Regions from separate parts of the Desulfosporosinus sp. SYSU MS00001 genome, predicted to be linked through region 1. Evidence: riboswitches for the same ligand, from Rfam matches in the RefSeq annotation. Region 1 holds a riboswitch; each other region holds the start of a gene.

What was found. A riboswitch is a leader RNA that binds a small molecule or an ion and turns the genes downstream of it on or off. The one in region 1 is predicted to bind cyclic di-GMP.
Region 2: another riboswitch for cyclic di-GMP. It lies ahead of ACPUYX_RS14605 (ATP-binding protein); the one in region 1 lies ahead of ACPUYX_RS09260 (methyl-accepting chemotaxis protein).
Region 3: another riboswitch for cyclic di-GMP. It lies ahead of ACPUYX_RS03900 (methyl-accepting chemotaxis protein); the one in region 1 lies ahead of ACPUYX_RS09260 (methyl-accepting chemotaxis protein).
Region 4: another riboswitch for cyclic di-GMP. It lies ahead of ACPUYX_RS16605 (HD-GYP domain-containing protein); the one in region 1 lies ahead of ACPUYX_RS09260 (methyl-accepting chemotaxis protein).

Annotation. Positions count from the first base shown of each region.
Region 1 covers NZ_JBNFTW010000004.1:116,637-122,235, reverse strand. The annotation lists tRNA gene ACPUYX_RS09270 (tRNA-Phe) at 120-195, opposite strand; tRNA gene ACPUYX_RS09265 (tRNA-Glu) at 202-277, opposite strand; gene ACPUYX_RS09260 (methyl-accepting chemotaxis protein) at 384-2,150, opposite strand; cyclic di-GMP riboswitch class I at 2,232-2,313, opposite strand; tRNA gene ACPUYX_RS09255 (tRNA-Lys) at 2,404-2,479, opposite strand; gene ACPUYX_RS09250 (adenylosuccinate synthase) at 2,552-3,835, opposite strand; gene purB (adenylosuccinate lyase) at 3,900-5,195, opposite strand; gene ACPUYX_RS09240 (NAD(P)/FAD-dependent oxidoreductase) at 5,369-5,599, opposite strand, start outside.
Region 2 covers NZ_JBNFTW010000008.1:23,765-29,363, reverse strand. The annotation lists gene ACPUYX_RS14625 (LysR family transcriptional regulator) at 1-161, shown strand, start outside; gene ACPUYX_RS14620 (multidrug efflux MFS transporter) at 281-1,489, shown strand; gene ACPUYX_RS14615 (class I SAM-dependent methyltransferase) at 1,556-2,362, shown strand; gene ACPUYX_RS14610 (winged helix-turn-helix transcriptional regulator) at 2,580-2,720, opposite strand; cyclic di-GMP riboswitch class II at 2,856-2,942, shown strand; gene ACPUYX_RS14605 (ATP-binding protein) at 3,285-4,514, shown strand; gene ACPUYX_RS14600 (1,4-dihydroxy-2-naphthoate polyprenyltransferase) at 4,491-5,453, opposite strand.
Region 3 covers NZ_JBNFTW010000002.1:105,774-111,372, reverse strand. The annotation lists gene ACPUYX_RS03910 (GntR family transcriptional regulator) at 92-775, opposite strand; gene ACPUYX_RS03905 (SHOCT domain-containing protein) at 1,055-1,417, opposite strand; cyclic di-GMP riboswitch class I at 1,770-1,853, shown strand; gene ACPUYX_RS03900 (methyl-accepting chemotaxis protein) at 2,059-3,771, shown strand; gene ACPUYX_RS03895 (hypothetical protein) at 4,113-5,147, opposite strand; gene def (peptide deformylase) at 5,476-5,599, opposite strand, start outside.
Region 4 covers NZ_JBNFTW010000010.1:66,514-72,112, reverse strand. The annotation lists gene ACPUYX_RS16615 (divergent polysaccharide deacetylase family protein) at 1-807, shown strand, start outside; gene ACPUYX_RS16610 (GerAB/ArcD/ProY family transporter) at 950-2,059, shown strand; gene ACPUYX_RS16605 (HD-GYP domain-containing protein) at 2,015-3,112, opposite strand; cyclic di-GMP riboswitch class I at 3,201-3,284, opposite strand; gene ACPUYX_RS16600 (D-alanyl-D-alanine carboxypeptidase family protein) at 3,618-4,853, shown strand; gene ACPUYX_RS16595 (CBS domain-containing protein) at 5,043-5,504, opposite strand; gene ACPUYX_RS16590 (MFS transporter) at 5,570-5,599, opposite strand, start outside.

The DNA.
Region 1 (5,599 bases):
CAGAGAAATCACAATTTAGAACGAGCAATAAAAAAGAGCCCTAATACTCTCTGAAGGAAAGTTTTAGGACTCTTATTTAGTGATGTAATAAGATTATTTTTGTAACTTGAACTTTTGAATGGTGCCTCAGGACGGAATCGAACCGCCGACACGAGGATTTTCAGTCCTCTGCTCTACCGACTGAGCTACCGAGGCATTTAATGGTGACCCGTACGGGATTCGAACCCGTGTAGCCGCCGTGAAAGGGCGATGTCTTAGACCGCTTGACCAACGGGCCTTTTCTCGTGTGAGTGGTCCTTTGCTTAGAAGCCCAAAAACCTCGCTCACAGATATGAATTTTACAGGAAAGCTCGCCAGGTGTCAAGTACTCTTATAAAAGGATGTTAAACATTAAACTTATTTAAAGCTGCTTGCAATTCTTCAGCCATAGTAGACAGCACTTTACTGGAGGAGGCGATTTCCTGAACCGAAGCGGTTTGTTCCTCTGTGGCTGCAGATACCGTCTGGGTCTGATCTGTAATGCTCCGGCTTGTCTCGAAGACCTCTGAGACCGAAGCGACTATTCGTTCGTTACCCAAGGCCATTTGTTGTATCTCTTCTGAAATTTCTTCGACTTGTTTCGTAACGTCTTCAATTAAAGACGATATCTGGCTAAAGGCTGTTCCTGCAGTTTCAGCGACCTCAGTGCCGAGTTTCACCTGATGTGTTCCTTCATTTATCGATAAGACGGCCTTCTGGGTATCCTGCTGTATTTCGTGGATTAATGAAGCGATCTGTTGTGAAGCCACTTGGGATTGTTCAGCCAGTTTTCGAACTTCATCAGCGACTACAGCAAAACCCCTTCCCTGATCCCCGGCACGAGCTGCCTCAATCGCGGCATTCAGAGCAAGCAGATTCGTTTGTTCAGCAATCCCTGATATAGTATCAACGATTTGCCCGATTTCTTTTGACCGTTCCCCTAATGTCATAACAACTTCTGCCGAACCGGTTACAGTTTGATCAATGGTCGCCATTTGTTGAATTGTTTTATCAATGGCCGCGCTTCCTTCTGAAGCAGAAAGGGCCGTTTTTTCAGAAGACTGTACGACAACCTTAGCGTTTTCCACCATTTGCTGAATCCCCGCTGACATCTCCTCAACAATAGCAGATGATTCATTCATAGCATTCAGCTGTTTTTCGGCCCCCTTAGAAACCTCCATGATGGCTGAAGCCACTTGGCTGGATGCTTGGGCGGATTGTTCAGCTCCTGCACTAAGTTCTTCTGAGGAAGAAGCTACCTGAGCAGCAGAGGAGGATACTTGTTGAACCAATTGCCTGAGGTTATCCGCCATTATATTAAATGCTTTACCCAGTTGGCCTAGTTCATCTTTAGAACTGTCATTAAGTTTTTTAACATTTAAATTTCCATTGGCAATTTCACCGGCAGTATTCGCTACTTCACCGATCTGTTTGGAAAGTTTATTACTCATAATTGTCCCCAACACTAAAGCAACTCCAAATGCTAAGATCAGAGACAAAACGGTATAGATGACGCTTAATTGCCCGGCTTTCATAACCTGTTGCTGTTTAATCGCAACGAGTTTATCCATGTCATCGACCCAGTTGCCTGTGCCTATAACCCAGTTATAGGGCTTAAACAGCAAAGTGTAGCTTCTTTTCGGGAGGAGCTCAGTCTGATTTGGTTTAGCGAAGGTATAGTCTGTATACCCCCCGCCAGATTTAATCCCATTGTTAATAAAATCTTGAACGAAATATTTACCCCTACTGTCCTTAGAATTAAAGCGTGATTTACCTTCATCCGTTCTGCCAAGCAGAACAACGTTTATCCCTTCTGTTGTATCTATCCAAAAATAATTAGTTTGGTCAAAACGCAGATTTCTGACTAAATCAGCAGCCATAGTTTTGGCTTGCTCAGGAGTCAATTCCCCTTTTTGTTGTTTATTATAGATATCTTGAACTAAACTATAAGCAGTTTGAACTTCAAGCTTAATTTGCCTATCGAATTGTTCGTACAATGTTGTGCGATATTGAGCTATATTAGCTTGTTCCGATGTAATGACGCTGTAAATATTATAGCCTCCGAGAATACAACCCATAATTAATGCGGTAATCAATAAGAGCAGTAAAATCCGATATTTAATTTTTTTCAATCTTGACACCCTTCCCTTACGAAATTAATTGATCTACTTAAAACAAAATCGCCGTCCGCAAGGGACAGCGACTGAGTCCTATTTGGTAACTCGGCCATCATCCTCATATGGAAGACCCGTAGCTTTGCGTCCCCAGTTCTCACTGGGTTTGCCTTTTTCAAACCCTCTATGTTTCAATATGTAAATCCAGGTTTCACTAAAATTCAGCTAACCTGCCTTTCCGCTCAAACCCCCATGGGTTTCCAAAGAAGGATGGTGAGCCATCCGCGACTCGAACGCGGGACACCCTGATTAAAAGTCAGGTGCTCTACCGACTGAGCTAATGGCTCTTACCGGTCTAAATCTTACAGGAAAGTTGCAAATGTGTCAAGATTCAATTTTTTGCAACAAACTTTTATTATTTAAAAAATTGATCCCCGTACAATAGTTTGTTCCCGGCCTGGGCCAACCGCAATTAGCGTTGCAGTAACACCTGTCAATTCTTCAATCCGCTTAATGTATTGCTGAGCGGCCTGAGGCAGCTCCTCAAAGCGACGCACATGGGTCAGATCTTCCTGCCATCCCGGTAGTTCCTCATACACAGGTTTACAACGTTTAAAGATCTTCTGACTTTGAGGTAATTCGTAGATAACTTCATCATTGACCCGATAACCGACACAAATTTTTACTGTTTTTAATCCTGTAAGGACATCAAGTTTTGTGACTGCAAAATCTGAAATCCCGCTGACACGTGCTGCATAGCGAGCAATCAAAGCATCAAACCAGCCACAGCGACGAGGGCGGCCGGTTGTCGTTCCGAATTCGTGTCCATTGGCCCGCATTTCTTCACCTACATCATCGAGAAGTTCTGTAGGGAAGGGGCCTTCCCCAACACGTGTGGTATAGGCTTTAACAACCCCAACAACATGATCAATACGCGTAGGTCCAACGCCTGCACCGACACAGGCTCCCCCGGCAATCGGATTGGAGGAAGTTACAAAGGGATACGTGCCATGATCTATGTCCAGTAAAGTACCTTGAGCACCTTCAAAAAGCACTTTTTCCCCACTTCTTAGGCATTCGTCTATGGCTAATGAACTATCTGTAACCATCGGGCGAAGCTGCTCAGCATATCCTAAGTAAGTGTCATAGATATCTTCAAATTTCATGGCTTCTTTACCATAAACTTTGACAAAAAGGTTATTCTTCTCTTCTAAATTTCGACGCAGTTTCTCAGCAAACTCTTCTTTGTCGAGTAGATCGATAACACGAATTCCAACTCGTGAGGCCTTATCCATATAAGCAGGACCAATACCCCGTTTCGTTGTTCCAATTTTATGGTCCCCACGAGCCTCTTCTTCCAAACCGTCTAATACCAGGTGATAAGGCATAATTACGTGGGCATTGCTGCTAATTAGCAGCTTCCCGGTTTTAATTCCTCGCTTTTCCAGATAACTAAGTTCTTCCAATAAAACTTTAGGATCAATGACTACGCCATTGCCAATGACACAAGTCTTATCCTGGTAGAGAATTCCGGAGGGGATAAGGTGCAGCTTAAATTCCTCTCCATCAGCGACAACGGTGTGTCCCGCATTATTACCGCCTTGATATCTAACGACCATATTCGCCTTTTCCGCAAGGAAATCCGTAATCTTACCTTTCCCTTCGTCTCCCCATTGAGATCCAATTAATATAACTCCAGCCATCAATAATTCCCCCCGTCTTTCAATCTAACATCCCTTTAAACTAAAGTTCCCAGTTCAAAACATTCTACTCTAAACCCAACCGTTTGAAAATATCATCAACATGTTGGAGATGATAGCTTAAATCAAAAAGACTTTGCAAGTCCTTTTCCGTTAAATAATTGCCTATACGCGTATCTTGAGAAACAACCTCGATAAAATCTTTTCCTTGATCCCAAGCTTGAAAAGCATCCTGCTGAACCCAAGCGTAAGCTTCTTCCCGCATACATCCATGTTCCACTAATGCCAGGAGAACGCGTTGTGATGACGTTAAGCCATAGGTTTTCTGCAGATTTCGCTTCATTTGTTCTTCGTGAATTTTCAAGCCGGAGATAATGCGGGTCATTTGCCTGAGCATATGGTCCAAGAGCAGGCAACTATCCGGCAAAATTACTCGTTCCACCGAACTATGGCTCATATCCCTTTCATGCCAGAGAGCTATGTTCTCCATCGCCGCTAAGGCATTGCCTCTCAAAAGTCTTGCCATGCCGCTCACCTGTTCGCAGACAATAGGATTGCGCTTATGCGGCATTGCTGATGATCCTTTCTGCCCCTCAGCAAAAGGCTCCTCCACTTCAAGGATATCCGTTCGCTGCAAATTTCGAATTTCCGTTGCCATCTTTTCCAAAGAACCGCCAATTAAGGCAAGGGTAGTCATAAAATGAGCATGTCGATCCCGCTGTAATATCTGGTTACTAACTAAAGCTCTCGTTAGCCCTAAATGCTTGCACACTGCATCCTCGACTTCAGGCGAAACATTTGCGTAAGTTCCGACTGCCCCGGATATTTTGCCCGCGCTTACCGAGGATATTGCTTGATCCAGGCGTTCCTCCTGACGATCCAGTTCAGCAACCCATAACGCGAGTTTTAAACCAAACGTCAAAGGTTCGGCGTGAATCCCATGGGTCCTTCCCACCATGACCGTATATTTGCTTTCCAAAGCTCTTTTAGCCAGAGCATCTCTTAGCCCCTGAAGATCCTTCTTGAGCAGCTTCCCTGAATCTCGCAGGACCAGACTTAAGGCAGTATCCTTCACATCTGATGAGGTTAACCCGAGGTGCAAGTATTTTCCTGATTCTCCGATTTCCTCGACAACGGCTTGTAAAAAGGCAATAAGATCGTGCCTGACTATGGCTTCGATTTCTAAAACTCGCTGAGAATTCACCTTCGCCGAACGTCTGATATCTTCCATCGCCTTAAGAGGGATTTCTCCCCGTTCGGTCATAACTTCGGCAACTGCAAGTTCTACTTCCAGCCAGCGCTCATATTCGTAACCGTCTCTCCAGAGTTTTCCCATTTCGGGGTGTGTGTATCGATCCAGCAAATCCTCTGCGCCCCCAATCCATTACTCTTCGTTGGTTTACTAAACTACCGAGTAATAGGTTTTCTTTCCTATGATAAGTTAGGCAGGTATGCCTATTCTTATGAGTTCCGATTACTCAGTGAAACTACAGATGGGTTAACCCCATCTGTAGTCTTAATCCTATAACTATCGTTTTATTCTTTAGATACAATATCCCGTGCTACAACTATTCCCGTCGCGGAAGCCTGCATTAATCCACGCGTAATTCCCGCTCCATCTCCAATCGTATATAAATGAGGAATTGCCGTTTCAAAATTATTTTTTACCTTTACCTTTGAAGAATAAAACTTGACCTCAACTCCATAGAGCAAGGTGTTCTTGGAATACATTCCCGGAGCAATCTTATCGAAGGCCTTTAGTGTTTC
Region 2 (5,599 bases), on a different contig from region 1:
TTCACAAAGAAATAGCCGCTAAGGTAATTAAAACAATACCGATTAAGACCAAAGAAAAACTCCAGTTTTCCCGCAAACTAAGCATTCTGCACAGCCAAGAACCGGCAAGTTCTAAAGCAGTTGAGGAATTTCTGGAGAAATTAAGACTATTTGAATTGTAAGTAATACCAACCCGAATACCGGCAAAATTGAGGGATATATCATTTGTATCTTTATATAAATGACGCTAAAATGTTTAGGTATAAATAACTTAAACATTGAAAGGAACAACTAACAACTTATGACGATGTGGAAGCGTAACTTAATTATCTGTTGGTTCGGCTCCTTTGCCACGATGGCTGGTATGAACCTTGTAATTCCTTTTCTTCCCGTTTACATCCAACAATTAGGTGTTCATAATATAGCCAGAGTTGAAGAGTGGTCCGGTGTTGCTTTTGGTGCAACTGCTCTCTCCGCCGCTATTGTCTCCCCGCTTTGGGGCAAACTGGCCGATATACATGGCCGCAAGCTGATGTTGTTAAGAGCAAGTCTGGGGATGGCTGTGATTATGGTTTTAATCGGATTCGTTCATAATGTTTATGAACTTGTTGGCCTCCGTCTCTTAATGGGTGCCATATCTGGTTATGTACCGGCAGCGATAACCCTTGTTTCCTCTCAAACTCCCAAAGACCGTGCCGGTTGGGCTCTGGGTACTCTTACTTCCGGGTCAGTTGGAGGCTCCTTAATCGGTCCTCTTGTTGGTGGTACTTTATCTGAACTTATCGGTTTGCGCCATGTTTTTTATGTCACTGGGGGATTTCTGTTTTTGGCATTTCTAATTGCTTTACTGTTTATCCATGAAGACTTTGTACCGAACAACTCGGCTCGGCTGTCCGGTCAAGAATTTTGGAAGACTATTGACAAGCCCAAGATCCTGATAGCAATGTTTATAACCTCGTTTATGCTTCAATTAGCCAGTATGTCGATTGAACCCATTGTTACCATTTACGTCAAGCTTTTAATGAATAACGCCAATCATGTTGCGATTATTTCCGGAGCAGTCGTTTCTGCTGTGGGATTGGCTAATGTCCTTATTGCTCCCCTCCTGGGTAAACTATCAGACAGGGTAGGGCCATATTCGGTGCTATTTGTCTGCCTCCTTGGGGCAGCTGTAATTATAATTCCTCAAGCATATGTCCGAAATGCCTGGCAGCTTATTATTTTACGCTTCATAATGGGCATGGCAACCGCCGGCTTTTTGCCATCGATTAATTCGCTTCTGAAAAGTAACATTCCGGAAACAATTTCAGGTAGAATATTTGGGTATAATAATGCAGCTCAAAATTTAGGTAACGTCGTGGGCCCTGTATTAGGGGGCCAGATGGCAGCCTTCTGGGGTTTCCATTATGTGTTCTTTTCTACAAGTATATTACTTCTCATCAATGCTTTTTGGGTTTACAGAACGGGTAAAGGACAATATGAAGCATCTGCTCCCAATTGCTCGGGTTAACCGGCACTGGCAAGTGAACTCATTCTGAAAGTATGTGATTTATCAACTTGGAAAGGAAGGCTTTAAATGCCAGAAAACGTAAAGCTTAATGCCGACAGGTTTTTGGGATTTGCTGATATTTATAATAACTCACGTCCCCAAAGTCCTGAAAAGGTAAAAGAAATTTTATTAAACTATTTAGGACGCAATCCATCGCTGGTTGTTGATTTGGGATGCGGCACAGGCCTCTCCACAGCAATCTGGAGCGATGTGAGTCGTCAGATTATAGGAATAGAGCCTAGTGTGGATATGCAAAGGATAGCTAAAGAGAAACTAGCTAATCTTAGCAATATTGAATTCATTTCTGCCTTTTCCAACGATACAGGATTGGAGAATAATTGTGCAGATATCATTACCTGTTCGCAGTCATTTCACTGGATGAACCCTCAACAAACATTGAAGGAAGTGTCGAGGCTGCTGACGATAGGCGGCGTTTTTGCAGTTTATGATTATGATTGGCCGCCGGTTTGTAACTGGGAAGCCGAGCTGGCATACAGCCTGCTCTTTGAAAAGGTTGCGGAAATTGAGTCTAACCATCCTAAGCTAAAAGATAGTTTTGTGAGATGGAACAAAGACAACCATCTTACGAACATAAAAAATAGTCAAGAATTTCGCTATGTAAGGGAGATCGTATTTTCGAATTCTGAAAACTGTACTGCTCAGAGATTAATTAAGCTTGCCTTAAGCCAAGGTGGATTACAAGCTATTCTCAAAGAAGATAAGGATAGGATTAATCCCTACTTAGTAAGGTTTCAGGAGAAAATATTAGAGATCTACAGTAATACTGAATTTAGTATTGACTTCTGTTATCGCCTGCGCATAGGCATTAAATAATCTAAACTATGTTTTAAGACTTTATGGTACATCAAAGGGAGCTTCTAGGTTATAGCATGACTTTTCTTGAGAAAGTAGTTACCATATTCCGAAGGCAAAGGTCTGTTTAAGAGTATTTATAAACGATAGCAGTAACTGCAGGACAAAAGGTGCTCTAGATGAGTTAAAATGTGTCCTGCAGTTTTTTATTTCTGGAATAATTAATATACTTTCTTCCCTACACTTCTAACTTTTCCAGAACTTCATTAAATTCACTTCTAATCTCGGTTAATGAATATTCTACTTTTGGGGGAACTTGATGATAGACCTTACGAAGAATAAGTCCGTTTTCTTCCAAAGTCCGCAACTGTCTGGTCAAGGTTGCCGTGCCTTGCAAATGCAGAAAACTTTTTCTAACATTAGATACAAATTGTGACAAATTATACAGTATATCTATGTTATACTACACATGAAAGAGTTTTTAACATAATTATTTCCTTTTTGCTAATTTAATATATAATTAGGAAGTTTTGAAGCATGTATTGGATAATTTGGGCGCTTTATACATGTGGAACGAGTAGCGCAACCGGCCTGGTTTTTAAGTAAACCAGGTTTTTTATTTGGGGAGGAATAATTTTGAAAGAATTAAGATTGTTTTTAATCCCGGGTTTTGTTGGCCGAAAAGGTCAAGATACAGGTTAATAGATATATAGTTTGGAACTAGCCCCAGTGAACTCGTTCAGCTAAAGCTGAACATCGGGGCTTCAGATACAATAATGTCCAGTGGACATTATTGCCGAGTCGCCTTTCCCAATAGGAATACTTAGCGGCGAAGGGGGACTCTACCCCAGCTGAAGTTAACGAAGGACCCACCCCCACTTGTAGGAGTGGGGGTCTTCAAAACTGGATAAAAATTGAGTCCTTTGATGTTGAGGGAGTAACTATGAAAGAAAGAAAATATGTGCTTATAGGATTAAGTATTGGATTCATTCTTTTTTTGTTTGACAGATGGCTAGATTCCCATAATCACTCTTTAAGAATTTCTTGGCTATGGATATTATTGGGCTGGTTTACCGGCAGCCTCTTTATACGGATACATAATGAGCAAAGGAAACGAGAAGAGGCAATAAAAGAAGATCGTCAACGTATGTTTGATTTATTTAACAGTCTTCCAGGAATAGTGATTGTTGTAGGAGAAACTTATGAAGTACACTTTGTTAATCGTAATTATCTTTTGGAATTTGGCGAAAGGAATGGTAAGTTTTGCTATAACATGCTCAAGAGGAATAGACCATGTGAGAACTGTAGAATAAAGGAAGCGTTCTTTACAGGGCAACCCATAAAAGATGAGGAAATTTTTTACAATAGTAAAATTTACGAGGTTAAAATCCAACCGTTTATGGATGTGAATGGAACAAGGCTTGTCATTAAAACCCTTTATGATATAACGGAGCGAAAAAAAGCTGAGCAGGAATTGACACGCTTACATCTAGAAATGGTCAATCTGGAACGTTTTAATTTAGTAGGCCAAATGGCAGCTGGAATAACCCATGAAATCAGGAATCCAATTACAACGGTACGGGGATTCCTCCAGCTGCTTGGCTCCAAACCAGAGTTTCAATTACAAGGAGATACCTTTATGCTCATGATCAATGAGCTTGATCGTGCAAACAAAATTATTTCGGATTTTCTCTCCCTTTCACGTCATTCTCCAAAAGAACAAGATCACCTAAATATCAATGAGATTTTAAGACACTTGTATCCTTTACTTGAAGCAGATTCTCTTTCTCAGGATAAACAAATAAAGTTTCTGCCCGGAGAAACGCCTAAGATCTTACTAAATCCGGATGAGATTTCGCAGCTAGTGCTTAATTTGTGTCGTAATGGTTTAGAGGCGATGCAAGCGGGGGGAACATTGTGTATGTCTACCTATGTCGAGAATAGTCAGGTGGTATTATGTATCGAGGATGAAGGGGGCGGCATTCCAATAGAATACTTAAATGATATTGGAACACCGTTTTTTACAACGAAAGAGAATGGAACAGGGTTAGGGTTAAGTACTTGTTACGATATTGCTAATCGTCATAACGCGACAATTAACTTCAAGAGTAATCCTAGAGGAACAGTGTTTTTTGTATGTTTCCCAATATTAGTGCCCAAAATGGCTAGTTAATATAGCCGAAATTTGCGTAATGTATAATCCTATACATAACAAAAGTCCAAACATTGTATTGGTTTGAGCTGTATCGCGAACTGCAGGCATCATTTGAGAGGGCTGATTTTTGCCGATAAACCCTTTTTTTGCTTGTATGGCTTTGGGAATGCTTAATAAGACAATCAGAAGCAAGGGGGTGACCGACCCTCTAATAACTAATCCTATGATCCAAAGATAAGCTGCAGCGAACATAGCTCCGAGTACGAAAACGGCATGTTCATGTCCAATTAAAATAGCTATTGTCTTTCGGCCCGAAGCCTTATCCCCATCAAGATCGCGTATATTGTTGGCCATATTAATAGCACCGACTAAAATACCGGTAGGTATGGAAACGAGGATACTTTTCTCGTTGATATATCCTGTTTGGACGAAGAATGATATAAGAATAAAAAAAGTTCCCATTAGTAAGCCGGCAAAAATTTCGCCTAGGGGAGTATAGGCTATGGGCAACGGCCCGCCGGTATATAAATAGCCAATCAGCATTCCAACAAGCCCGATTAAGGCTAACCACCAACTGCTGTGAGCACAAATGTAAATGCCAAATAATATGGAAACACCGTAGCATCCCAAGGCGAGCCGCAGCACAGTTTTGGGCCGGAATCCTTCCCGGACAATTGCTCCGCCAATGCCAATAGAATCTATCGTATCCAGGCCGCGTTTAAAATCATAATATTCGTTAAACAAGTTTGTAGCTATTTGGATGAGCAGACAGCTCATGAGCATGGTCCCAAAAACGAGTTTATGCCAAGCGGTATAACCTAGGGATAAGGATGTACCGATAAATACGGGAATAAAGGATGCAGTTAAAGTGTGAGGTCGAGTTATTTTCCATAAAACTTTTAGTTTCCCTGGCTTTTCGGGGGTTGAATAGGGCATAGTATCAGGCATAGTATTCATGATCTTTTCCTTTCATATGAAACATCTGAGATTAAGTTATGAAATAATCTTAGCTTAGCAAGTGATCTTTGCGCAATATAATTATAGCACTGGAATTTAGCTGTGAGAGTATTTAACGGCTAATCATGTTAATTTTGTCTTCTGTA
Region 3 (5,599 bases), on a different contig from region 1:
AGATAAAAAATCACCCCATTTATGGGAGTATAAAGTTAATTTCCCATAAAGAGGTGATTCGTATTTTTGGTTTTAGTTAAGTTTGTTTAATTTAGATAAAATAGTGCCTGAATTCAATGAGTAAATCTTCAATATCGATACGAATTTTATTTAGGTGTTTTTGAATCGTTTTAGCTGCTAAGGATAGATTTTTTTCTCGGATGGCTCGAACCAAATCTTCATGCTGACTTAGAAGCTCAGGCCAATCATGTTTGCCGGCAACATTCAACATCCTTACTCTGTTATAATGGGTACTCATTTGTTGGATTAGTGACCAAATACGACCCTTTCTGCACCCTTCGAAGATACACCTATGTAAAGCTTCATCAAGCTCAAAAAACTTCAGATAATTTTCTTCTTCTACACATAATTCCTGAAGGGTTATGTTAGACTGCAGTTCGAATAACTTATCTGCAGGAAATTCTTTAACCGCGAGATTTATGACTTCCTTCTCTATAGTTTCACGTAAGAAGAAGGATTCTTCTACATTCTCAACATCTAATAAAGAAACTCTTGTTCCTTTTTGAGGCAATATATCCAGCAGATATTCGCTTTCCAGCTGAATAAAAGCCTCTCGGACAGGAGTCCTGCTTACATTCAGCAATATGGAAATATCCTTTTCTGACAAGGCACTTCCTGGGGGAAGCCTTAAATTCATAATATTTTCTTTCAAACAACGATAGACATATTCACGTGTTGACTCGTGAGACAATCGTTCCGAGACGGCAATGTCCATACAGTACTCCAATCTTTTTGTACTAGTATACCAGTTTTTTGGTCCTACAGCCAACAGTGAATTACATCGGAAAGTTCCTAGCAAATTTAACCTCGTCTCCTACCCATTTAGGTTGGGGGATGAATTGCCGTATATCCGCAATAGTTGGTCGGCATGAATCCAGATATTTCGGCTTAAAAATTATAAAACCTATAAAAGCGATAAAGCCCAAGAAATATTCCAAATTTAGGAAATTCTTGGGCAGAAGACTTTATTTAACGTGCGAATTCCTGATTCTTCTTAACCTGTTTTCGTTTCAGACATGTAACCTAACGTCTTTTTCCTTGTCATATAATCCTCCATGTCAATTTCTCCGCGGGCATAGCGCTCATTCAGCAATTCAAGAGCTTTATCACTCTGTTTATTAACTGAAAGGAGAAATTCACCTAAGTGTTTAACAGTATAGAATATTAGCAGGAGAACAGCGATTGCGATAATAAAATGTAGCCCCATGTTAATTAAGGCGTAAACGTTTAAACCGCTACTTATTACATTGCTGCCGCCACTGTTGGGAACAGAGAAATTAGAACCAGGAGCATTGGGAATAGGCGTAATATGCCCCTGACTACTTCCAAAACTAAAGCCTCCACTGTAGGGATTCATGGTTCGACTCACCTCCTTTTTGTCCTAACGTTACTCTAAACCAGACATTTGGTATTTTCGTGACTAAAGTGTGATTGTTCTATAAAGGTTTTGCGTCTAAGAATATAAACGATGGACTTTTAACACCATTTTGAATGATGGTTCTGGTGTATGGACCTATCACTGCTGTTACATCACGGCAACATAAAGTACAGTCCCTGGTTAGTGGGCTGTACTTTATCTTTATTTTAATGGGCTTACTGTTTAATAAATTTTGATAAAGTCATTAAGATACTGTCAACATCAACATTCGAGAAATTAAAGGTAGTATTATAACTATACGAAAGAGTTCTGTACAAAAAAATTATGGGATGGACGATAAAGGCAAACTTGGCGAAAGCCAAGGACGCAAAGCTATGGGTCTTCCAGTTAAGCTGATGACTGCCAAGCTTCCGAAACGCTCATATCGCCATACCGCAAAGGTGTGGCGATTTTTATTTCCACCCTAAAATCCTAATAAAAGGAGGGCTCAAATCCTCAGCAACAGATGCTGCGCTTAAAGCGAATGATGAAAGAAAACGTATTAAGTAAACAACTAAAATGTGTTAGACGAGATAAGTCAACTAATTTTGCCAAATACCAATAATTTGGAGGCGCTATGTATGAGTTGGTTTAGAAATTGGGAAATTCGGAAAAAGATTTTAGCCTTGGTCGTAATCATGGTATTGTTCATCTGTGCAGTGGGTTTTGTTGGTTACCACTTTAGTTCCGTCGACAATTCTCAAATGGATGATATCTATGCAAATTACCTTCTGTCTGTTAAATACATAAATGATGCGCGAGCTTTGTCCAGGGCTGATGAATCAGATACCTTTCATTATTTTTTAGTCAAAGATAAAACCACTCAACAAAAGTTGCAAGACGAGATCATTTCTCTCTCTGATGACTTTGATAAAAGTTATGCTTCCTACTTGAAATTAGCTAATAACTCCTATGAAAAAGAAAAAGTATCGAAAATTAATCAGGAGTTAACCGCCTTTAGAACTGAACAGCAAAAAGCAATAGCGCTGGTCAAACAGGGAAATCCAACGGCTTATGAATATTTCGCTAATAACGCTCAAGCACATCTCGATACGATAAATACGACCCTGCAAGAACTTGCTGATTTCTGTGCCCAAAAAGCAGATACTATCTATACTCAAAATGACTCGACAAATATTGATGCCCAAAGAGTCATCATTGTTTTAACCCTCATCGCGGCTCTTTTGGGTCTTCTGATCAGTTATCTAATTTCTAATTTAATTACCATTAACCTTAAGAAAGTCTTAGCCGGGGTAGAACGAGTTTCAAATGGTGATTTGACAGTTGAAGATGTTATTGTCAAGGGAAACGATGAGTCAGGTAAGTTAGCCCAGAGTTTTAACCTTATGAAAAAACACCTCCTTGAACTAGTTAACCAGGTTAGTCATACCTCACAACAAGTAACTGCATCATCTGAAGAACTTAGTGCCATTATTGAAGAAAACACACAAGCTGCCAATCAGATCGCCTCATCCATGGAGCTTGTTGCCAACGAGACCGAAAAAGAGGCTATGGCTGTTGATGACGTAACTTCTTCTATTGAACAAATTTCTGCCAGCACCCAGGAAGTTGCGGCCAGCAGCAGTGAAATTGCCGACTCGATGACAAAAACATTGATGACAACTCAAGCCGGCCAAAAGGCTTTGGATGAAGTAACCTTCCAGATGACTAACATCAGTGACGGGACAAATATCATTCAAGAACGTATTGAAGGTCTTTCAATCAGCTCTAAAAAAATCAGCACCATCATTCAGTTTATAACTCAAATTTCGGAACAAACCAATTTACTAGCTTTAAACGCCGCAATTGAGGCAGCAAGAGCAGGAGAAAATGGCCGTGGATTTGCGGTGGTGGCTGAAGAAGTACGAAAACTTGCTGAGCAGTCACGAAAATCGACAACAGAAATCACTGCTCTTATTGAGCAAAATAATGAAAACATCGATTTAGCAGTTACTGCAATGGACCATGAAGTTAAAAATGTAAAAGAAGGCCTTGATGTCGTAAATGTCGCTGAACAATCATTTAAGGAGATCAGCAAACTTGTTGAGTCTGTTACAACTCAAATCGAAGAAATAACAGCAACGGTTCAACAAGTGTCAATTGGTGCTCAGCAGCTGGCAACTTCAGCCGAAAAAATAGATACCTATAGTAAGGAGACTGCTTCTCAAGCCCAAACAGTATCTGCAGGCATCGAGGAACAAGCAGCATCAATGGAACAAATAGCCTCATCTGCCAATATACTGGCTTCCTTAGCCACAGAAATTCAAAGTGTCATTGGCAAATTTATTGTTTAGAACCAAAAATCCGTAAAGAGGCTTTTGCAAAATGCATAAACGCCCCTCATAAACAAAACCCTGCATAAATAGTGGTTTAAATTCTCCACTTATATGCAGAGTTTTATTTATAAAAACGGATAGATATTCATTATGCAACAGTTCCTGCCCACCCTATTCCTTCTTCTAATCAGCCATAAACCACCAAGAGTGAGCAGCAGCACTGCTCCTACAACCACCGCGTATCCGAGAACGGGTCTACAAACCATCAGCACAAATGTAGGCAGGTTAGCCCCTAACCACAGAAGAAAAATCTCTGCAAAAAAAGTAATCTTTTTGAATTGCTTTATTTTTATAACATTTTATTGCTTCCTAGTCTTCCCTTCTTGATTCAATGTTAACAATGCTTCCATTTGATCAAAAGCAAACGCTGATGTAGCTGTCTCGTAGCCAAAGGCGCCCTGCAATTCAGGTTGATCCGAAATGCGGTAGGCGAGCATTCGTTCATAACACCATTGCTCATCCTTATTATCCCCAGCTTGATGAAAAATCCGTGCCGCTAACGCATAAACCGCTGCGGAATCGTTAACACCGTCTGGACTGCCATCCGCATGATAGGTACTGAAAATCTTACCGTTTGCCTGAATACTTTTATGCAGAAAATCCAAGAACTTATTAACATTCATCCCGGCTTTCTGAGCGTAATCAATCGTGTATAATTGTTCAACAGTGGTGAACTTTTCCGGCCAGACATAACTTCCCGTCTGCAAATTATAATTGGACGGGAAAAAGCCCTGATTATTAAGAGGGGCATTTTTAAGAATATCTAAAGTACTGCGAACTGATTGCTTGGCTGGAGGAAAATCGGCTGATAAGGTTTCCAATCCCACCGGATCGATATAGAATAAAGAAATTTTCTGCTCTGCTTTTCCTATTCTGCCATCGTAGCTGTCGCAAAATACATTTTCGTCCCGGTTATATTTATAAAGATTAAATGCCAAGAAAAAAGCTTTGATTTTATAAGTTAGCTCACCAAAGTCAGAACTTGCCACGTCCAAACTTCTTAATAATCTTAGTTGATCAACCAAGGCCGTTGCATCGTCCGGTTGTTTCTCCTGCAAATTTAGCCGCCAGTAATAATATCCTTTGGGGGCTGTAAAATACGTTTGCAGGTTATTAAGAACAGATTCAAACAGTTTTTTATCTTTGACAAGCAGAGCATACTCCATAAGTTGACCTTGGGACTCTAAAAGAACATACCTATCGTTTTCGGTTCCCACACCCTGACAGCTTGTCAGCAGACCCTCACTCGTAATAAAGTGCTGAGATAGTAACTGATCAATTTTCTTTTCAGTGCTGTTCTGGGTGTCAACATTAAGTAAATATTTACTAGCCAAGTTGCCCGGTTCCAAGTGGTTTATTTTATAGTTGAAGTATAAGAACGATCCAATAAACAATCCAGCAAAAGGAATTAGGAAGATGGCAAACAATTTTATTTTCTTTTTAATTTTAAGATCCACTCCTCTCCAGTAGCGTAAAACAAACGGCAGATTATGCCTTAACTTCAATGTTAATTCAACATTAACTCTTCTACATCAACTTAATTCTATATCTTTCATCAATTTCCTTCGTATTTATGGTCAAACATTAAAATTCAAACAAAATCTAACATTGAACGAACTAGTTCAGCATTATGCATGCAATTATCTCCCGTTAAACCATTATTTATGATCCTTTGACATATTCAGTAACTGAGTCTACAAAAAGAATACCATCTAAATGATCTATTTCATGGCAAAAACATTTTGCTAAATCTCCTGTCCCTGTTAATATTATTTCCTTCCCATTT
Region 4 (5,599 bases), on a different contig from region 1:
AACATAATCTTAATCCCTCGACGTCCTATCGTATCACTTTCAATCTTAATTATTACAATCATGACAATTATAGGATTTATACGACATGCGGCTTCTTCAAATCGTCCCATATCAGTAGAGCCTGTCAGCGGTGAAATAGCTATTGTCATCGATGACTTCGGCATTGATAATCCTGGCACAAAACAGATGTTAGAATTAAACATTCCAATTACTGCTGCAATTATGCCTAATCTGCTCTATAGTAAAAAGGAAACAGAATTAATCCATGATCTTGGTTACGAAATTATTATTCACATGCCCATTGAAGCAAAGAACGGGCGTCGGGAATGGCTTGGACCTGGGGCTCTAACAACAAATTTGTCACCGCAAGAACTTCGAACACGCCTTGAAGAGAGTTATAAGCAAATTTCCTATGCAGTTGGGATAAGTAATCATATGGGATCAAAGGGCACAGAAAACCTTCAAGTTGTATCGGCAATAGTAGCGATGGCAAAAGAACATAGATTAGTAGTCTTGGACAGCAAGACAACTGAGTCGACCATTTTAGCTCGAGAAGCAAAAAATGCCGGTTTAGCAGCAGGTACTCGGGATATTTTCTTGGATAATTCTGCGGATCTGAATTCAATTAAAAAACAAATTAAACTTCTCATTTCCAAAGCAAAGATTTCCGGTAAAGCAATAGGTATCGGTCATGTCGGCCCTCAAGGGCCTAATACGGCACGGGCGATTAAGGAGATGCTTCCGGAAATTAAAGCTCAGGGAATTAAAATCGTCCCTTTAACAAAATTGCTTAAATCGCAGACCTGAATCGTTACGGGTACCGGCGAAGCCCTCTTAAATTAAGGATAATTGAAGGATTGACGGGTAAAACTATTGGATACCATGTTTGTTTTCAAAATTTGACACAACTGGTAAAGCAAACGTGAGAAGGTTCAAACGGGAAGGGACTATGGAAAGAATTTCAGCACACCAATTCATGACCTTAGGAGCATCTGTACTCATGGGCGGAACGTTCCTTCTCATTGCCACTTTTGTTACCGAAGCAGGCGGACGGGACGGTTGGATGTCTATTATGCCTGCCTTTGCATTAACAATTCCTTACGGTATTATGATACTTTCATTATCAGCCCGATACCCCGAAAAAAATTTGTTGGATATTTCGGGAATTATCTTTGGGAAATGGACTGAAAAAATTATAGGTTCTCTCTATATTGTAATATCCGGTTACTATGGCGGGTTACTCTTAGCTTTTATCGGAATTATTTACGAACAATCCATAATGCCCTTAGTGCCTCGTTGGGTCCTTTACCTTGGTGGTCTGCTGCTAGTATTCTATTTAGCATCTACTGGAATTGAAGTCTTTGCTCGCTTTTCTGAAGTCCTCCTGCCCGTCATCGTTGTGGCCTTAGTTTTTAACATTGTCCTAACATTTCCGCGCATTGAACAAAATGAACTTCTTCCTTTCTTTGAAAACGGAGTTAAACCCCTTTTATGGGGCGCTCTTAAAGTAATACCTTTTCCCATGGTCTATTCCATGTTCTTAGCAGGAATCATTACATTTCTGCCCCAGAACAATCAGCAAGAAATAAGCCAATTTAAGACGGGGATTTGGCGAGCAGCTTTTCTTGTAGGAATTTTAAATACCATCGTAGTTTTAAGTCAAATTCTTGTCTTTGGACCAAGAGAAACAATTCGTCTATCCTTTGGCATTCTTGAATTAGGTAAAATGGTAGAAATAAGCAGGACCGTGGCTGGTGTAGAATCCTTATTTATGGGAGTTTGGCTCGGTGCCTTAGTGATAAAATGTTGCGCTTTTTTTTACATGACCACTTGGGGATTAGAAACAGTTCTAAATTTAAAAGGAATAAAATGGCGGCTCCTATTAGGTGCTACATTTCTTGGAATCGCTTTCGGAGTTAAAAAGGGATTCTATTTAAGTACAAAACTTTCTTTTGTTGAAAGTTATCTTATTTTCCCTTTCGTTTTTGTTTGGATTCCCATCCTCTGGATAACCTCACATTGGAAGGTTAAACTCAACACGCCCAATAAAACGAGTTAAATCTTGCATTAAATCTACATATTGTGCCTTATTGAGAAACCGTCCTTTGTTATCTCTTAACAGACGAATCAAAGGCCGTGTAGGCATTTGCACGGGAACAGCCGCAACGACTCCTATTTCACCGGTATTGAGTGTTACAACTGCATTTTCCGGATATAAGATAAGGCTTTCACGAAAAGCTTTAACAACTGTAGGATTATAACCTTTTCCCGCCCCAGCAATGATCATCTCCAAAGCATAGTAAGGCGGCAAACCTTTTCGATAGGGTCTGTCAGCAGTTAATGCTTCGAATACATCGGTAACAGCTACAATTTGGGCATCGAGATGAATATCATCCTTTTTATACCCGCAAGGATAGCCAGTGCCATTCCAGCGTTCATGATGTTTAACGACTGTCTCTAATACACTTGGCAATACCCGAGAGTTTTTCAACATATCCGCGCCAAACTGTGGATGCTGCTTCATAAGAAGCAGCTCTTTCGCCGTCAAAGTTCCAGGTTTATTCAAAACTTCTTTAGGAATATTCAATTTACCCAAATCATGCAAAAGTGCTCCCAGAGTTAAATGCCTAAGTTTCTTCTCGCTATACCTCAAACGCCTGGCTGTCAACGTTGCTAAAATTGCTACGTTCAGACTATGCGCAAAAGTCCCATAATCATGATGTTTAAATTGTTCAACATCAAGTCGGACCAAATTCAAATTTAAATATACATTAATAGGTCTTAATTGTTTGATAATTGTTTCCACTAGATTAATTGTATGTTCTATCTGTTCTTGACTAATAAGTTTTGCCTCATGATAAATACTCCATAAAGAACCAACTAATTTAACATAGACATCCTTAGGAAAAGCTTTAACAACATTTGACGAACGATTTTCATCTTCTTTTCTCTCCCAAATAAAAACCTCCCTATTTTCAAGAAGATCTCGGATACCTTCTGTGATTGGTTGTCCTTTATGTAATAACAATACACCCACTTTATCAAATAAATCGGCATTCGCTGTCCTGCTCACTGCTAAATTCGTATGGACTTGCTTTAACAACCAATTCAAGAATTCTCCCTCCTCTTTATCTCCCTTAACCCTTCCTTATTATAAATAAAAAACGCCGAACTCAATGAACGGCGACACAGTTTCTTTGTTTGGTAACCCGGCTGTCTATCATCCTTTAGCTAGACCCGTGGCTTTGCGTCCTCAGCTCTCACTGAGTTTGCCTTTATCACTGAATGTTAAATTATCGATTATCTCCTTACATCATTAAACAGTTTTGTATCACTGAAAGGTAGTATATTATAAGATATGATAAAGTACAACATCATTTAACCATTATAACGTATTTTTATCATATTATTACATTATTTCTAAATTTGTGACAAACATCAAATTTAATTTGACATAATCTAAGTTTATGTGACCCATTTCACTTCCGTGGATATACTAATTACCTATTATAAACTTATGTCTAAAATAACTATTTTGCAAAGAAACCATTTGTCGAAACCGAACTCTTCCTGTAAAATTAAACTGTTCCTATTAATCTATTTAAGGAGGTTTTTTTATGTCTGGGACTCCGTCCACTTCCCCATCTCACAAGGTTTCGATGGTTCCCATCAAAGGAATTTTGGTTTTGCTCATTGTAATCTTAATTTGTGCTCTGGCTGTTGGTCGTTATAATGGCCCTCTGCCGGGTGTAGAAGCGAAACTAGCTACAACGTCCTCTTCATTGCCCGGTCATTTTTCGGTCACATTTCCCGAACAGGGTGAATCAGCTGTTGGCACAGAAAATTTAGGGGTCATAACGTCAACGCCAAACCAAACATCCGTACCAATTGCCAGCGTTACAAAAATTATGACTGCTTATTTAGTCTTAAAAGCTCATCCTTTACAACCTGGTCAAGACGGTCCCGCTTTAACTATGAGTGCTCAAGATTTCGCTGGTTATCAAAACGCTTTAAGCAACGGCTATTCATATTTAAAGATTGAAGAAGGGGAAACCCTCACTGAAAGGCAACTCCTGGAAGGTTTATTACTCCCTTCGGGAGACAATGTTGCCGATACCCTTGGCCGCTGGGTAGCCGGATCTGATGAAGCTTTTGTTGCTAAAATGAACGAAACCGCAAAATTGCTTGGCATGACTAAAACACACTATGCAGATGCCAGCGGTGTCAGCGAAACGACAGTCAGCACCGCTGTAGATCAAATAAAAATTGCCCAAGCAGCCATGCAAGACCCTGTTTTTCGTCAAATTGTTGCCATGCCGCAAGCGACTCTTCCTGTTGCCGGAACAGTCTACAATGTCAATAGTATGGTAGGAAAACATGGCATTACAGGCATTAAAACAGGATCCACAACAGCGGCAGGCGGTTGTTTTGTATCGGCAGCGCCCGTTGTAGTTGGCGATGAAACCCATTACATTATTGGTGCGGTCTTAGGGCAAATTACTCAGCAATCTCTCCAAAGTGCGCTCCAAGCAAATGTTGACATAATGGATCAAGTTCGCTCTCAATTCAAACTCTATACCTTAGACCAACCTGCCTCTGGTTATGGCGAACTTACAACAGCTTGGGACAGCAACAGTCCGTTAAAAGCGTCTAAGCCTGTAAAAATCTTCGGATATCCTGGAATGAAAGTCAACTATTCCATAGATATCCAAACTACTAAATTACCAATCACAGCCAACAGTAATAGCGCCGCTTTGAAAATCAAATCCGGTGAAGAAGTCCAATCTATTCCGCTTCAAAATTTACAACCCATAAATTCGCCCGGATTTTTATGGCGACTTATTCGTTTCTAATAAGGGAGTAATTGTCTTCCCTTTAAAGCTGCTTGAAATAAGTGTTTTCTGCAAAATCGTATTAAACCTTGGGTAGCTCCCTAGTTCGATAAAAGTTAATGTGCAACGACAAAAGCCCCCTACTTGGAACTGATAAGGACCAGTTTCAGGTTGGGGGCTCTATTATGTGAATGCTTTCTCGGGCTAATCTTATTTAATAAAGTTATTTACGATATAACGCACAATGTCTCCACGACTAATAATACCTACAAGTTTCCCCTGGGAAACAACAGGGACCTTCTTTATTTTCTTGTTACCTAAGACTTTGGCCACTTGATCCAGATCCTCTTCTGCTTCCACAGTTATGACCCGTTTAGTGGCGATTTCCATAACATTGCAATTCATGAGATTTTTAATTTTATCATCAAAGGTTTCCGTATCCACCCACGAAGCTGAATTAAAAGCGTCGATAAAGAATATCTTTGGATCCTGATAGCCAATATTTTTCATGATATCACCATCGCTGATAAAACCGATCGGTTCATTCTTAGCATTGATGACAGGAACGCCGCTGATCCGATGTTCCACAAAAGCCTGAAGGACCGTTTTTACTGAATCATAATTACTTACCGATACGACCTGCTTTACCATAGTTTCAAATGCTTTTGCCATAATTACCCCACCCCTTTAAAGTAATTGTTAATTTTATCGTAGTATTTATAAAAAAATTTCATTGACTATTGAAGAGGCTGAGTCGTTTTTCCTCG